DNA from 4 places in the Tardiphaga sp. genome. Region 4 is predicted to be linked to each of the others. Evidence: predicted binding sites of a transcription regulator. Region 4 holds the regulator's gene; each other region holds the start of a gene.
The links. Region 4 encodes PhoB, which activates phosphate uptake and scavenging genes when phosphate is short. Its sites were predicted from a motif close to TGTCATNNANCTGTCAT; they were not measured.
Positions count from the first base shown of each region.

Region 1: ACEK02_RS21590 (alkaline phosphatase) is a predicted target of PhoB. The motif match lies at 2,172-2,188, and genes of this name have one in related genera.
Region 2: ACEK02_RS07330 (esterase-like activity of phytase family protein) is a predicted target of PhoB. The motif match lies at 2,718-2,734, and genes of this name have one in related genera.
Region 3: ACEK02_RS32740 (DUF2794 domain-containing protein) is a predicted target of PhoB. The motif match lies at 2,855-2,871, and genes of this name have one in related genera.

Region 1 is NZ_JBGMOE010000161.1:241,385-245,500, forward strand. Features, by position in the region: gene ACEK02_RS21585 (OmpA family protein) at 1-233, shown strand, start outside; gene ACEK02_RS21590 (alkaline phosphatase) at 346-2,064, opposite strand; gene argG (argininosuccinate synthase) at 2,239-3,576, opposite strand; gene ACEK02_RS21600 (phosphatase PAP2 family protein) at 3,762-4,116, opposite strand, start outside.
Region 2 is NZ_JBGMOE010000047.1:22,324-26,439, reverse strand. Features, by position in the region: gene ACEK02_RS07335 (methyl-accepting chemotaxis protein) at 1-1,165, shown strand, start outside; gene ACEK02_RS07330 (esterase-like activity of phytase family protein) at 1,304-2,659, opposite strand; gene ACEK02_RS07325 (Bug family tripartite tricarboxylate transporter substrate binding protein) at 2,859-3,845, opposite strand.
Region 3 is NZ_JBGMOE010000232.1:1,048-5,163, reverse strand. Features, by position in the region: gene ACEK02_RS32755 (ABC transporter permease) at 1-756, shown strand, start outside; gene ACEK02_RS32750 (Bax inhibitor-1/YccA family protein) at 1,068-1,856, shown strand; gene ACEK02_RS32745 (N-acetyltransferase family protein) at 1,940-2,464, shown strand; gene ACEK02_RS32740 (DUF2794 domain-containing protein) at 2,481-2,843, opposite strand; gene ACEK02_RS32735 (DUF1223 domain-containing protein) at 3,386-4,116, opposite strand, start outside.
Region 4 is NZ_JBGMOE010000090.1:79,449-83,564, forward strand. Features, by position in the region: gene pstB (phosphate ABC transporter ATP-binding protein PstB) at 1-817, shown strand, start outside; gene phoU (phosphate signaling complex protein PhoU) at 846-1,559, shown strand; gene phoB (phosphate regulon transcriptional regulator PhoB) at 1,651-2,355, shown strand; gene ACEK02_RS13960 (GcrA family cell cycle regulator) at 2,480-2,989, opposite strand; gene ACEK02_RS13965 (aspartate aminotransferase family protein) at 3,436-4,116, shown strand, end outside.

The sequences.
Region 1 (4,116 bases), on a different contig from region 4:
CGCTGTCGGATCGCCGCGCGCAGTCGGCGGCTGAATTGCTCACCCAGCAGTTCCAGGTGCCGGCGGAAAACCTGACGTCGCAGGGCTATGGCGAGCAGTATCTGAAGATCCAGACCGACGGTCCGGAGCGTCAGAACCGCCGCGTCACGATCCGCAACATCACGCCGCTGTTGAACGGCGGTCAGGCTTCGCTGCCCCCGCCGCCTCCGGGCACGGCGCCGCCGCGTCGCTGAGGCAAGTTGAAATGAAAATGGCCGGGAGCAATCCCGGCCATTTTTTTGTTTTGATCGTACGCCGTCGTTGTCATTTCCCTGCCCGGTGCGCGGGCTGGGGGAGGGAGGGAGCTCACCGCTCCTTCGTCGCCAGTCCCAGCGCATCCACCATCACGCGAAACACTTCCGTATTGTCCATCGCGCCGTGCACGCGGTCGCTGCCGGGGCCGGCGGCGGTGAGGATCACGTCCTCGCCGGAATGCACGCTGGCGCCCATCATTGCCGGCAGGTTGCCGAGCCGCAGCATGCTGCCGGGTGCATTCTTGTATTTCTCGTTGGCCTTGAAGGTGCCAGGCTCGTCGCCCTTCTCGGTCGGATCGTTCGGGTTGTCGAGCTTCGGCCGCAGTGTCTCATAGTGATCAGGCAGGCTGGCCGACAGGATCGCAAGGCGTCGGCTGACATCGACGCGCGATGGATAACCATCTGCATCCGGCGCGGGATAGTTCGGGAAGCCGGCTTTGTCATAGACGCCGAGGCGCTCGCGCAGCGGCAGGTTCGGCTCCTTGCTCATGTCGTCATTGACGGTGCCGACGAGGCTGTTCGGATGGCTATGGTCGGACACGACGAGAATGAGCGTGTCGTCGCCGCGCTTTGCGGCCCATTCCTTGGCGAGCTTCACCGCATTGTCGAGCATGATCACGTCATAGACGGCGCGGTCCATGTCGAGCAGATGGGCATATTTGTCGATCATGCCGGACTCGACCATCAGCACGAAACCCTTGTCATTGCGCGACAGCACGTTGAGCGCGGCCTGTACCTGTTCGGTGAGGTCTGGCTGCTCCGGATATTTCTTGACGCCGCCGCCCTTGAGGAACTTGCGGTCGAGCACACCGTCCATGTTGCCCGGCGTGAACAGACCGAGCAATTTTGTCGTGTCGGATTTATCGGCCGCCGCCTTGAGTTCGCCGGCTGTCTTCACGAACGGATAGCCGGCTTCCTTGAACTTGGCGATGTAGTCGACATCGTCGCGCCGCTTCGAGGTCTCCGCCGCCTGCGGCAGGAAGTTCGCTGCGCCGCCGCCGAGGATCACGTCCGGCTTCGCCGCGAACATCTGCGCGACGATCTCGTCATAGGCCGCGCGGCGGCGCGTATGCGCGACCATTGATGCCGGCGTCGCGTCCTCGATCTCGGTATTGGTAACGATGCCGACCGCAAGATCGAGCTTGCGCTTCACGAGGCTCGTGATGGTCTCGACGCGGGGGTCGTCGAACACATTCGCTGTACGGTCGGCATAAACGCCGAGCGCATTGGTCGCGCTTTTATGGCCGGTCGTATAGGCGCTGGCTGAATTCGCGGAGTCGGTGATGATGGAGTCCGAACCTGCCGTTGCCACCATCGCCATATGCGGCATGTCATCCATGGCGAGCTTGCCGCGGCTCTTGCCTTCGGCAATGCCCTTCGAAAGAATTCTGGCGCCGACGCGATGCGCCAGCGACATGCCGTCGCCGATGAACAGGATCACGTTCTTCGCCTTGCGCGGGCCGGTATCGTAGACGTTCCACGTCACCGCCCGGCTGCGTACGCCGTCGCTGACCTCGATCTTGTAGGCACCCGGCTTGTCGAGCGTCACGTCGCGTAGCAGCAAAGCGGACTGATCCTTGCCGTCTTCTTTCGCGATGTAGTCCGCGGATTTGCCGAAGGCCGCGGTCTGGTCCGCGCCGTTGATCGTCACTTTGACGTCGGCGGCCTGAACGAGTTCGGGAAACTCGACCTTGAAGTCGAATTTCGAGCCCGCGAGGATATCAGCGCGGTCGAGCGGATAGATCGTCTGCGCGCAAAGCGGCGCGCTCATGAAAAAGGCCGCGAGTGCGGCCAGTGAAACGGTCTTCGATGCGTTATTCAAGGAAGTGCTCCCGCAAAATGGGTGGCAGGCGATATCCTTGTATTTACGACAGCCGGATGTCGCTTCGATGACGTCCGGCTGTCGATCGTAGAGCGGATTAGGGTAGCGTCGTTTGTCGCGCGATCAGCTCTTGTCGTTGTCAAGTTTGGGGATGTTCGACCCCTCACCGGCGCTCAACAAGCCCGTCTTCGCATAGATGTTCAGTTTCGCGCGGGTATCGGTGATGTCGAGGTTGCGCATGGTGAGCTGGCCGATGCGGTCGGCGGGCGTAAACGGCGCGTCCTCGACCTTCTCCATGCTGAGCCGCTCCGGCGCGTAGGTCAGGTTGGGGCTCTCGGTGTTCAGGATCGAGTAGTCATTGCCGCGGCGCAGCTCGAGCGTCACTTCACCGGTGATCGCGCGCGCGACCCAGCGCTGCGCGGTCTCGCGCAGCATCAGGGCCTGGGAATCGAACCAGCGTCCCTGATAGAGCAGGCGCCCGAGGCGCATGCCGCTGATGCGGTATTGCTCGATGGTGTCTTCGTTATGGATGCCGGTGACCAGGCGCTCATAGGCGATGTGCAGCAGCGCCATGCCCGGCGCTTCGTAGATGCCGCGGCTCTTTGCCTCGATGATCCGGTTCTCGATCTGGTCGCTCATGCCGAGGCCATGGCGGCCGCCGATGACATTGGCCTCGAGGAACAGCGCGACAGGGTCGGCGAAGGTCTGGCCGTTCAGTGCAACCGGTTGACCATCGACGAACCGCACCGTGACCTTCTCGGCCTTGACGGCACAGTCGTCGCGCCAGAACGGCACGCCCATGATCGGGTTGACGATCTTGATGCCGCTGTCGAGCTGTTCGAGATCCTTGGCTTCATGGGTGGCGCCGAGCAGGTTGCTGTCGGTGGAATACGCCTTTTCGGCTGACATCTTGTAGGCGAAGCCGTGGGCGGTCATGAACGCCGACATTTCCGCGCGGCCGCCGAGCTCGTCGATGAATTGATCGTCGAGCCATGGCTTGTAGATCTTCAGGTCCGGATTGGTCAGCAGTCCGTAGCGGTAGAACCGCTCGATATCGTTGCCCTTATAGGTCGAGCCGTCGCCCCAGATGTTGACGCCGTCCTCCTTCATGGCCGAGACCAGCATCGTGCCGGTCACGGCGCGCCCGAGTGGCGTGGTGTTGAAATAGGTGATGCCGCCGGTCGAGACGTGGAAGGCGCCAGCTTGAATGGCGGCAATGCCTTCGTGGACCAGTTGTGCGCGGCAATCCACGAGGCGCGCTTTTTCGGCGCCGAACTCCATGGCCTTGCGCGGAATCTCGTCGTAGTCGGCCTCGTCAGGCTGGCCGAGATTGGCGGTATAGGCGAAGACGCGCGCGCCCTTTTGCTTCATCCAGAGCAACGCTGCGCTGGTGTCCAGGCCGCCGGAGAAGGCGATACCGACGTTTTTTCCTTGGGGCAGGCTCTTCAAGATCGTGGTCATCGAACATCCAATCGCGCAATTTCTGCCGCCAGCGATAGCCCGGCCGGGCAAAGGGCGTCAACGCGGCATCGGTCATCCGGGACCTCTGCGCTGTCGCCACCCGGCCTGACCGGGTGGCTCAGTATATACCGCGGCTTCCGCGTTGACTGGTTGCCGGATCAAGCCGGGCAACGACAGCGAGATGGTCAATCGTGGTGCTGTTCGGTGATCCGGTGCACGAAAGACGGTTGCGGCGGATTGCGGCCGGACAGCATCCGGCGGCGCCATGCATAGCCTGGCCAGGCGACCCGGGTCAGCCACGCATCGACGTCCTCATCCGTCATCCGCGGCGAGCCCCAGCGGTAAATCCACCCGTGAATCAACCAGATGACCAGGAAGGAGACGAGTCCGGCGATGGTCACGTCGGTAAAGAAGTGCCCGCCAAAGGCCATCCGCCAGCCGGATGTGGCGATTCCGAACACCGTTGCTGCCGCATAGGCGTAAGGGCGTACCGCAGGCGGCGCGAGAGCTGCCGGAGCATAGGTCCAGAACGCGGTGGCA
Region 2 (4,116 bases), on a different contig from region 4:
CGCCTATCTCGACGACCTCGACGCCCATCTGAAGCCCATCATCTGGGCGCTCGGTTTGGCCATGCTGGCCATTGCCGCAGTGGCGGGCGCGATCGCATGGCTGATCGGCCGCAGCATCACCAAGCCGCTGGGCATGCTGGGATCGCGTATGGAGTCGCTTGCCAATGGCGCGCTCGATGATGAGATTCCCGGCGTCGGCCGCGGCGACGAGGTCGGCGCGATGGCCAAGACTGTTCAGGTGTTCAAGGACAATGCACTCCGTATCCGTTCGCTCGAACAGGTCGAGGCAGACGCGCAGGGTCGTATTGCTGCCGAACGCCGCGCGGCGATGGAAGCCATGGCGGCCGACTTCGAACGCAGCGTGACCGGCATCGTCCGCTCGGTCTCCACCGCGGCTGTCGGCATGCAGAGCACCGCGCAGTCGATGACCGCGACGGCGAGCGACGCTAGCTCGCGCGCCGCGACGGTCAGCGCGGCTTCGACGCGCTCGTCCGATAATGTCAGCACGGTTGCGGCGGCTGCGGAGGAATTGTCGGCGTCAGTGAGTGAAGTGCTGCGTCAGGTGTCTGCCTCCAGCGAGATCGCCAGCAAGGCGGTGGGCGATGCCGAGCGCACCAATGCCACCGTTCAGATCCTGTCGAGCGGTGCGGAAAAGATCGGCGAAGTCGTGCAACTGATCCACAGCATTGCCTCGCAGACCAATTTGCTGGCGCTCAACGCGACCATCGAGGCTGCACGCGCCGGCGAGTCCGGTCGTGGCTTCGCGGTGGTGGCCTCCGAAGTGAAGGCGCTGGCCAGCCAGACCGCCAAGGCCACCGAGGAAATCTCGGCGCAGGTTGCGGCCATGCAGGCATCGACCAGCGAGGCAGTCGCGTCGATCGGCGCGATCACCGGGACCATCGCGCAGATGAGCCAGATCACCAATACGATCTCGGTGGCGGTCGAACAGCAGGGTGCAGCGACGCAGGAGATCGCGCGCAACATTCAGTCGGTGTCGGCCGGCGCGAATGAGATCAGCAATCATATCGGCGGCGTGAGCAGCGCGGCCGAAGCAACCGGTTCGGCGGCATCGCATGTGCTGTTGAATGCGCAGGAACTCGAGAGCCAGTCCGGCCTGCTGCGCACGGCAGTGGATGAGTTCCTCACCAAGGTGAGAGCGGCCTAAAGTCAAATCACTCCGGTACGGCCTTCGGCCGCGCCGCCTTCTCCCACAGGGAGAAAGGGAAGAAAGCAGAGCCAAACCGAAAGAAGGCCCTCCCTTGCGGGAGGGCCTTCGCGTTCAGGCCGAAGCCAGGGATGTGTCTTATTTCGCCTTCAGGAAGTCGGCGACGTCGAGCAGCACGAACTCGTTGTCATCGGCCTTGTTCGGCTCGCGGCTCGACGAGAACGGCAGGTTGTTGTCGTTGCCGACGATGATGTGGGTCGCATCGACCTGGTCGACGTTCTCGATGGTGAAGAACGGGAAGGTCAGCACGCCGTCATTGAGCGGCTTGCGGGCCAGCTTGTTCGGGTCCTGGATCTTCATCAGGTCGATGAAGCCGACCTTGCGCACCGGCTTGCCGACATTGGCATCGTTCAGTTCGATCTTGTAGACGCGTTTGAACTTGGCGAGATCCGGGAAGCAGTCCTCACCGCGCTTGCCCTCGGCGCAGGCCTTGTCCTTGGTGCCCTCGCCATTGTCACGCTCGATGATCAGGCCATTGTCGGCGGTGATCATGTTGAAGTCGCCGATGGCATTGCCGTTCTGTTCGAACACATACTGCCAGTAGCGGCCGGTGAACTTCTCGTTGGCGACGTCGAATTCCAGGATGCGCGACGCTTCCTTGCCGTCGACCTTCTCCCAGTCCTTCTTCTCGGCATCCCAGATCGGACCTTCGAGCAGGCCGTAAAGGAATTTGCCATCCTTCGAGGAGGCGAAGCCTTCATAGCCCTTGGAGCGGCGCAGGTTGACGGTGGTGTAGGTGGCGCCCGGCGCGCCTGGCGACTGCACCGACCAATGATCCGGCGAACGCACCGGCTTGCCGTCGGCAACGGTGTCGAACACGGCCAGCACCTTGCCGGTCTTGTCGGCCTTGATGATGTAGGGGCCGAATTCCTCGCCGATCCAGAAATTGTCGCCGATGATCTGGAAACCTTCGGTGTCGACATCGGCGCCGGTCAGATAGCGCTTGGCGGTGTCTTCATGGACGATGCGGAACGGCACCTTCTTGTCGGGATCGTGCAGGAACACGGTGGCCTGACGCTCGACCTTGCCGTTTTTCCAGTCGATCTTGTGGTGATTGAGATAGATCATGTAGTCGGCCGAATTGTAGCGCGAGCCGGCGCCGTTGTCGGTCAGCACCCAGAACGAACCGTCGGGCATCACCTTGATGCCGGAATGGCCCTGCAGCGGCTGGCCCTTCATCGGCAGCGCGATGCCGGTGGCGCGCTCATAGGACTTGCCCATCACCGTGCCGAGCGCGTCGACGCGCTTGCCGGTGGTGTATTTGCCCGAGGTCTTCAGGTCGTTCGGCGCATCCGCGGGCGCGTCGATGGTCGAGGCGGCCGGCAGCACGGCATGGCCGGCGAGCTTGGCGGGGAATTCACCTTCCGTCTGCGCGAAAGCGGCGGATGTGAGCATGACGAGGGAAGCGACGGAGCAGAGGAATGTGCTGCGCATGGTTGTCTCCTTTGTGGTGACCATGCGCGGTGTTCTGAGGCGCGGGAGTTACGCTGCGCTGACAGTTCCATGACGAGGAGATGACCGGGCGGGAAAACTCTGCGGCATCGGGTCGCCGAGGCTGCGGGTTAGGTCACAACCTTTCCCCTGTCGTCCCAGCGCAAGCGGGGACGACACCCGGGAAGTCGGTAGACCAACCCTACTGCTTCTCGATCCCCGCATCCGTGATCAACTTCTCCCACACTTTGAGCTGATCCTTCAGGAAGGCGTCGAATTCTTCCGGCGTCCCGGAGAAGGCTTCCATGCCGCGATTGGCGAGGTCTTTCTGGATCTCGGGGCGCTCCACGATCTTGCGGATTTCCGCGTTGAGCTTGACGACGATGTCCTTCGGCATGTTGGCCGGGCCGAGATAACCCTGCCATGACGTGATGTCGAAGCCCTTCACGCCAGCCTCGTCCATGGTCGGCAGATCCGGCAGCAGCTTGGAGCGATATTTGGTGGTCACTGCAAGCGACTTCAGCGCCTTGGCGTTGACGTGCGGCAAGCCGGTGGGCACGTCGACGAACATCATGCTGACGCGGCCGGCGATGACATCGGTGAGCGCGGGTGGAGAGCTCTTGTAAGGCACGTGAAGGAGATCGAGCTTGGCGAGGCGGGCAAAGGTCGCGCCCGAGACGATCGCCGACGAACTGCCCGATGCGTAGGAGTACTTGCCCGGCTCCTTCTTGGCGAGCGCGATCAGCTCTTCCACGGAGTTGGCGGGAATTTCGGGATTGATCACCAGCATGAAGGGCAGGTCGCCGGTGCGCGCGATCGGGGTGAAATCCTTGATGGGATCGTAGCTCATATTCTTGAGCAGATAGGGATTGGCCGAATGCGTCGTGTTGGTCGTCACGAACAGCGTATAGCCGTCGGCCGGGGCGCGGGCGACGAAGCTGGCGGCGATCGAGCCGTTGGCACCGGCCTTGTTGTCGATCACGGTGTTGGCGTTCAGTGCGGTGCCGAGTTCCTTGGCGATCAGGCGCGTTGTGGTGTCGGTGCCGCTGCCGGCGGCGAAAGGGAGGACCAGCGTGATCGGCCGGTTCGGATAGTTCGCAGTCTGTGCGATGGCATTGGGGCTCGCCAACAGCAGCGCTCCGATAAACGATGCGCTCGCCACACCGCGAAGAACTGAAAGTCCGTGCATTCCGCTTTTCTCCCTGAGTCGGCCTTGGTGGCCCGTATTTGTTGCGGGCACGCTAGCCGAGGTCGGTGACGCACGGAAGCGGAAAGCTATGCGGTTCAGGTTGGCGCACTGTCGACGGTGCAGGCCATGCATCGACTTCTGTAGCACCGTGCCGACGTTATCGCGTTCGTTAGCGAGAACACGCGCAGGCGGTGGCTGATCCGCAGCTCCGCGTCGAGGGTGGTGCGAATGCCGGGGCGACGTCCGGAGCACGCAGGGTTGTTTCATCGCC
Region 3 (4,116 bases), on a different contig from region 4:
GAAGGCGAATGGTGGGGGCCCGGCTATAGCGGGCCGCCACTGGTGTCGTTCGAGAAGAAGCTGGCCGATGGGCTCGGGCTCAAACTCGGCGACGAGGTCGTGGTCAACGTGCTCGGCCGCGATATTACCGCCAGGATCGGCAACATGCGGTCTGTCGACTGGCAGAGCCTCGGCATCAACTTCGTGCTGGTGTTCTCGCCCAATACCTTCCGCGGTGCGCCGCATACCCATATCGCCACGCTGACGGAACCGAAGTCCGATCCGTCCCAGGATGCCGGTCTGGTCAAGGCGGTCGCCGACGCATTCCCGATGATCACCACCGTGCGGGTCCGGGAAGCGCTCGATACGGTGGGATCGGTTGTCACAAACCTTGTACTGGCGATCCGGGGTACCAGCGCAGTGACGTTGCTGTCGGCGATCCTTGTGCTCGGTGGCGCGCTGGCCGCCGGCCACCGGCATCGCGTTTACGACGCTGTGATCCTCAAGACCCTCGGTGCCACGCGCGTGCGGCTGCTGGGTGCCTATGCACTTGAATATCTCATGATTGGCCTGGCCACGGCGGTGTTTGGCGTCATCGCCGGCTCAGTGGCGGCGTGGCTGATCGTCACGCGTCTGATGACGCTGAGTTTCGTCTGGCAGGCCGGTAGCGCGGCAGGTGTGGTTCTGGCGGCGCTAATTGTCACAGTCGGGCTGGGTCTGGCGGGTACGCTGGTAGCCTTGAATCAGAAGCCTGCCACCGTGTTGCGTAATTTGTGACCCGTTTTGACACGAAGCAGCCTTTGGGCGGGCTGATTCGTGCAGAAAGGCTGCGAAACCGCCAAGCTTGCGTCAGGCTGAAAGTTTACCGGGATGCCTGAATGCAAATCGGAGCGACATTCCGCCACGCGTGGAAGCTTGCAGCGAATGTGTTAGTTTACCACATACCCTTTGGGTCAGACATCGAACGCAGATGACATCGATTTTTTATGAAATCGAATTTAGTGTCAGGGGCGTAGATATCTGGGATACAATTCGAACCGGCGACGCGAACCCTTTGCGATCAGCCGGACAACATCGAGGTTTCGACCATGTCGGATCTAGACCGTAACTATGCTTCCCCCTTCGGCCGGGTCGGCGCGCGCGATGCCGCTGCCGTGGACGCCGGACTGCGCTCCTACATGCTGCGCATCTACAATTACATGTCGATCGGTCTGGCCATCACCGGCCTGGCTGCTCTTGGTGTATACATGGCAGCCGTGACCACGGACCCCTCGGGCGCCGCGGCCCGGATCGGTAGCTCCTACCTGACGCCGTTCGGCTACGCGATGTTCGTGAGCCCCCTGAAGTGGGTGTTCATCCTGGCGCCGCTGGTCATGGTGTTCGCCATCTCGTTCGGCATCAACCGGCTGAAGCCGGCCACCGCGCAGTTGCTGTTCTGGGCTTTCTCGGCTCTGATGGGCATCTCGCTGTCGTCGATCTTCCTGGTGTACACGCACACCTCGATCGTGCGGGTGTTCTTCATCACCGCTGCCTCGTTCGGTGCGCTGAGCCTCTATGGCTACACCACCAAGCGTGACATGACGGGCATGGGGTCGTTCCTGCTGATGGGCCTGTTCGGCATCATCATCGCGAGCCTCGTGAATGTCTTCGTGGCGTCGTCGATGCTGCAGTTCATCGTGTCGGTTGTCGGCGTGCTGATCTTCGCCGGCCTCACCGCCTACGATACCCAGCGCCTGAAGAACGACTACATCTACGGTTACGCCTCGCAGGGCGGCGATATTGCCGAGCGCGCGGCGATCACCGGTGCCCTGTCGCTCTACCTGAACTTCATCAACCTGTTCACGCTGCTGCTCCAGTTGCTCGGACAGCGCGAATAAGCCTCGGAACATAGAGAAGATCTTAGCCCCGGCCGAAAGGCCGGGGCTTTTCTTTTGGACGGAGCAAAAATAGTCTCCGTGCCATGTCCGATATCGAAATCAGGCCCGCCACGGCGGCAGATCTGCCCGCGATCACTGCGATCTATGACGAAGCGGTGCGATTCGGCACGGCCACCTTCGAACTGCTCTCGCCAGATCTGGCCGAGATGGCCCGCCGTTTCGAGGCGCTGATCGACAGTGGCTATCCCTATCTGGTGGCTGCACAGGAGGACCAGATCGTCGGCTATGCCTATGCCAGCGCGCATCGCCCGCGACCGGCCTATCGCTTCACCGTCGAGAATTCGATCTATCTCGATCCGAAAGCCCAGCGGCGGGGCATTGGCGGCAAGCTACTGGCGCGGCTGATTGCCGAATGCGAGAGCCGCGGCTATCGCCAGATGGTCGCCGTGATCGGCGACAGCGCCAATGCCGGCTCCATCGCGGTTCACCGCAATGCCGGCTTCCAGATGATCGGAGTGCATCCCGACGTCGGCTTCAAATTCGACCGCTGGCTCGACACCGTCTCGATGCAGCTTGCGCTGGGGGACGGAGCCCGCACGCTGCCTTGACGATTCGCGAATCGATCTAGACCACCGCCAGCTTGCGATCGATCACCAGCAGCACGCGGTCGAGTTCGTGCCCCCGGCGCAGAATCAGGCCACCAGCTGAAATCACGCTGTACATGCCCTGTTTGCGCACCAATCGCGGATCTTTCTCGATGCGGTATAGCGGCACTTCCGACGAGCGGCGGAACACTGAGAACACCGCGCGGTCACGCAGGAAGTCGATGGCGTAATCCCGCCACTCGCCGTCGGAGACCATACGGCCATACAGGTTGAGGATGCGGCTGAGCTCAAGGCGATTGAAGCTGACGACAAGTGCGGCGGCGGCAGAGCCCGTCGCCGCGCGATTCTCGCTCGGTTCGGTATCTCCCGGAATCACAGTCATGCGGCGCCTCCTGTCACATCCCCGACATGATCGCGCTGACCGCAGTCCTCTGCAAGGGCCGATCCGCGAGCCTGATGGTAGAAATTTGCCGTCACGGGAACGTCAGTCGAATCTTATTGCCGCCAAACTTTGGCCCATCGGGCGCCCTTCTGGATTGCGACAAGAAGCTACTGCGTCGGGTCCGGTTCTTCCGGTCTCGGATTCCTCAGCCCCCAGCCCCCCGCGGTCGTTGGGATCGGACCCTGCGCAGGAAGTTAATCCCCACTGGGCCAACGCAAGTTGGTCCTTTTCTTTTTGGTGGATGCACTCTGTTATTTCCGGGGCGCGGTGTGGTCAGCAAGGGCGACGAAAGCGCGAACCCGGCCGATCGCCTAAAGCAAGACACGTCTGATGCCGTCCTGCGCCAAGCGGGACCATGGTGCGACGCCGGTTCTATTACTTCGAGATTCCGGGGTCGCGCACAGCCGTCGCTGCGTTCGCCCTTGGACACTCCAGTTGGAGTGTCGGGGAATGACGAGATCGTTTATGACGAGAGATTAAAACTACTGCAGCGACGTATAGGCTGCGCCGCGCATCGCGCCGGGCTTGTCGCGCGTGCCGTCTTGCACATAGACGACGGCGGCATCGACTCCATCCCTGGAGATGTTCTCCAGCGGCAGCGTCCAGTTGGCGGCGTTGCCCGTCCAGTCGCCGACCTTCAGCCAGTTTCGAACGACGTTGTAATAGGTGAGTTGCTTGCCGCGATTCTCGCCGCGACCGATCGTGATCGGCACAGCTTTCGCCACCGAGCAAATCCAGACTTCGCCATGCGCCGTATCCGACGCAGTAGTCGATGCGGCAACGGACACGTTGACGTGTTTACCCGAGACCGACATCGACACCGGCACCGTCATCACGGTGCCTCTCTTGGTTTCGCTGATCGCGCCCTTGATACGATCGACATCGCTGCCGATCACCTGAGTGGCGCCGTTGACGACGACTTGTGGCGTGTAGACGTCGCGATCGCCGCGCATCTGCGAATAGGCTTTCTGACGCGCACTGAAACGCGAGTCGGCCAGTGTATCCTTCCAGCCCAAGTAGTCCCAGTAATCGATCGGCATACTTAATGCGATCACGGACGGGTCCTTGGAGAGGTCACCGATGATCTTGTCTGCGGGCGGGCAGGACGAGCAACCTTGCGAGGTAAACAACTCCAGCACGGCCCGGGGCTGGGCCAGCGCGCTACCGCTTGCTGCGATGGCAGCGCACACGCCAAGTGCGCCGGTCCACTGCG
Region 4 (4,116 bases):
GCTTTCTGTGTCGTCTGGCGTTCCCTCCGTCTCGATGCCGCCGCCGGTCCTGCAGGGCGAGACCCGTCCCAAGGTCACCGTGCGCGACCTGAACTTCTATTACGGCGAACACCATGCCCTGAAGAAGATCAACCTGACGCTGATGGCGAACCGCGTGACCGCGTTCATCGGCCCGTCGGGCTGCGGCAAGTCCACGCTGCTGCGCATTTTCAACCGCATGTATGATCTGTATCCCGGCCAGCGCGCCGAAGGTCAGCTCATGCTCGATAACCAGAACATTCTGGATCCGAAGCTCGACCTCAACCTGCTGCGTGCCCGCGTCGGCATGGTATTTCAGAAGCCGACCCCGTTCCCGATGACGATTTACGAAAACATCGCCTTCGGTATCCGCCTCTATGAAAAGATCTCCAAGTCGGAGATGGACATCCGCGTCGAGAAGGCGCTTCGTGGCGGTGCGCTCTGGAACGAAGTCAAGGACAAGCTCAACGCGTCGGGCCTCAGCCTGTCGGGTGGTCAGCAACAGCGTCTGTGCATCGCGCGCACCATCGCGGTTCGGCCGGAAGTGATCCTGTTCGACGAGCCGTGCTCGGCGCTGGATCCCATCTCGACCGCGAAGATCGAGGAGCTGATCGACGAGTTGAAGGATCAGTACACGATCGCGATCGTGACCCATAACATGCAGCAAGCCGCCCGCGTCTCCGATACCACGGCCTTCATGTATCTCGGCGAACTGATCGAGTTCGATCAGACCAACAAGATCTTCACGTCGCCGACCGATCGCCGTACCCAGGATTACATCACCGGCCGCTTCGGCTGACGCGACATGTTCGCGGGAGGATTTAGAGATGGCTTTTGAACACACCACCAAGGCATTCGACGACGATCTGCAGGAGCTGACCCGTCTCGTTGCCGAGATGGGCGGCCTCGCTGAACGGCAGATCGTCGAATCCGTCGATGCGCTGATCCGCCGGGACGTCGCACTCGGCGCCCGCGTCGTCGCCGCCGATGCCGAGATCGACCAGTTGCAGCGCACGATCGAGGAACGTGCCGTGCTGACCATCGCCAAGCGCCAGCCCATGGCTGTCGACCTGCGCGAGATCGTCGGCGCGCTGCGCGTCGCCACCGATCTGGAGCGGATCGGCGATCTCTCCAAGAACATCGGCAAGCGCGTCAATGCACTCGACAGCGACTTCCACCCGCTGAAGCTGATCCGCGGTCTCGAGCACATGACCGACCTCGTGACCACCCAGGTCAAGTCGGTGCTCGACGCCTATGCCGCGCACGATCTGCCGGCAGCCATGACGGTGTGGAAGGGCGACGAGGAAATCGACGCCATCTGCACCTCGCTGTTCCGCGAACTCCTCACTTACATGATGGAAGATCCGCGCAACATCTCGTTCTGTATCCACCTGATGTTCTGCGCCAAGAACATCGAGCGGATCGGTGACCACGCCACCAATATCGCGGAAACCGTGTTCTACATGATCGAGGGTCAGCAGATGGTCGACAAGCGCCCGAAGGGCGACATGACCAACTTCGCGAATACGCCGACGGCCTGACGCATGATCCGGAAAAGGGGAAGCCGGTCTTCCGCCGGGTTCATGATCTGAGGCTTGTCGGACGTCACTGAGGGTATTGATCAATATGGCAATGAACGCGCGCATTTTAGTGGTTGAAGACGAGGAAGCACTCACGACGCTCCTGCGCTACAACCTCGATGCCGAGGGCTACGACGTTGAAACCGTAGCTCGCGGCGACGATGCCGACACCCGCTTGAAGGAGCGTGTACCGGATCTCGTGGTGCTCGACTGGATGCTGCCGGGTCTGTCCGGCATCGAACTGTGCCGCCGCTTGCGTGCGCGGCCCGAAACCAAGGCACTGCCGATCATCATGCTGACGGCGCGTGGCGAGGAGAGCGAGCGTGTTCGCGGTCTTGCCACCGGTGCCGACGACTACATCGTCAAGCCATTCTCGGTGCCGGAACTCCTGGCGCGTGTGAAGGGTCTGCTGCGGCGTGCCGCGCCGGAGCGTCTCGCCACCGTGCTCGCTTTCGGCGATATCGAACTCGACCGCGACAAGCGCCGCGTCGTGCGGTCCAGCCGTCCGATCGATCTCGGTCCGACCGAATATCGCCTGCTGGAGTTCTTCCTGGAACATCCGGGTCGCGTATTCAGCCGAGAGCAGTTGCTCGACAGCGTCTGGGGCCGTGACATCTATATCGATGAGCGCACTGTCGACGTGCATATCGGTCGCCTGCGCAAGCTGCTCAATCCCGCCGGTGAGCCGGATCCGATCCGAACCGTGCGCGGTGCCGGCTACGCACTGGATGACCGCTTCGACAAGGCGGCGGAGTAGGTCTCTCTTCCTTCTCCCCGCCCGGCGAAGCGAGGCTTCGCTAGGCGGGGTGAGGCAAGCAAGTGCCAACGAAAAATGCCCGGCATCGCTGCCGGGCATTTTCATTTGGCTTGATACGTCCGGTTCAGCGCGTCGGCTTCGGCACGGCGCGACGGCGGTCACTGGCCGGCTGATAGGCGATGCGCGAGTGATGTGCGCAATAGGGAGCGCCGGCCAGCGCCTTGCCGCCGCAGAAGTAGAATTCGGGGCTCGACGGATCGCCGATCGGCCAATGGCAGGTGGCTTCGTTGAGTTCGACCAGCGACAGGCGCTGGCTGATCGGCACGATATTGTCATAGGCGATCGGGTCGGGCTCGGCCTCGACTTCGTAATTATGGGCCAATGCCGTGTTGCCGCGGGCCATCGGGCGGGCGACACGCACCATCTGCTGTGCCGGGCGCGCCTTGCGCTGCCGCGGAGCTGCCGAGGAGGGGCTCTTGGCGCGGCCGGACAGGCCGAGGCGGTGAACCTTGCCGATGACAGCGTTGCGGGTCACGTTACCGAGTTCCGCAGCAATCTGGCTGGCGGAGAGGCCGCCTTCCCAGAGTTTCTTCAACTGTTCGACGCGATCGTCGGTCCATGTCATTACCGTCATCGCCATTTTCCCTTCGTGAGCGCCAGCCTGACCGGGCAGCGCTGCGAGTTGAGACTTCAAAAATCCCTGCGGTCAGAATCCTTTAGCGCTCACCGGGCGCGAATTTCGCGTCCGGCTTTTACGCCGCACTGGATGTGTCAAAAGGATCTACCGCCGCACGAGATGTCGTATCCGACGAGGCAAAAGCTACAATATGCCGTGACTCACGCGCAAGAGTCGGGCATGCCGCGTCCACATGCTTCTGCAAACAAAGCAGCAAAATCGGCTTTTTCTGCGACTCCGTGTGACTCGAAAGCCGCAGTGCGCGGTTGACAGTCCTCGCAGCACACCTAGAATAATGCCCACGTGCCGCCCGAGAAGGGCGGCACGTTTCGTTTCTAGGGTCCGTTGTTCGATTTCGCACAGTTGTCATCGACGCGGACGCAGTCTTTTCGATCGGATCGGTTATGACCAACAACGCAACGTCCTCGCCCCTCTCTCAGGCTCACTTGCTGCCTGTTTTCGCGCGTGCGGATGTCGCTTTCGAGCGCGGTGAAGGCGCCTGGCTGATTGGAACCGATGGCGAGCGCTATCTCGATTTTACCAGCGGCGTTGCTGTCAACGCTCTCGGTCATGCCCATCCGCATATGGTTGCCGCGTTGCAGGAGCAGGCCACCAAGCTCTGGCACATGTCGAACCTGTTCAAGAGCCCGGACGGTGAACGCCTCGCCGCCAGGCTGTGCGAACAAAGCTTTGCCGACTTCGTGTTCTTCGCCAATTCGGGCGCGGAAGCGATGGAATGCGCGATCAAGGTGACCCGGCACTATCATTTCTCCAAGGGCCATCCCGAGCGCACCCGCATCATCACCTTTGAAGGCGCGTTCCATGGCCGGACGCTTGGCACGCTGGCTGCGACTGGCGCCGCCAAATATCTCGAAGGCTATGGTGCGCCGCTCGACGGTTTCGACCAGGTGCCGCTTGGCGATATCGAAGCGGTGAAGAAGGCGATCGGTCCGAACACCGCCGGCATTCTTATCGAGCCGCTGCAGGGCGAGGGCGGCGTGCGTGCGCCGAGCAACGCGTTCTTCGGCGCGCTGCGCGAACTCTGCGACAAGAACGGCATCCTGCTGATCTTCGACGAAGTGCAG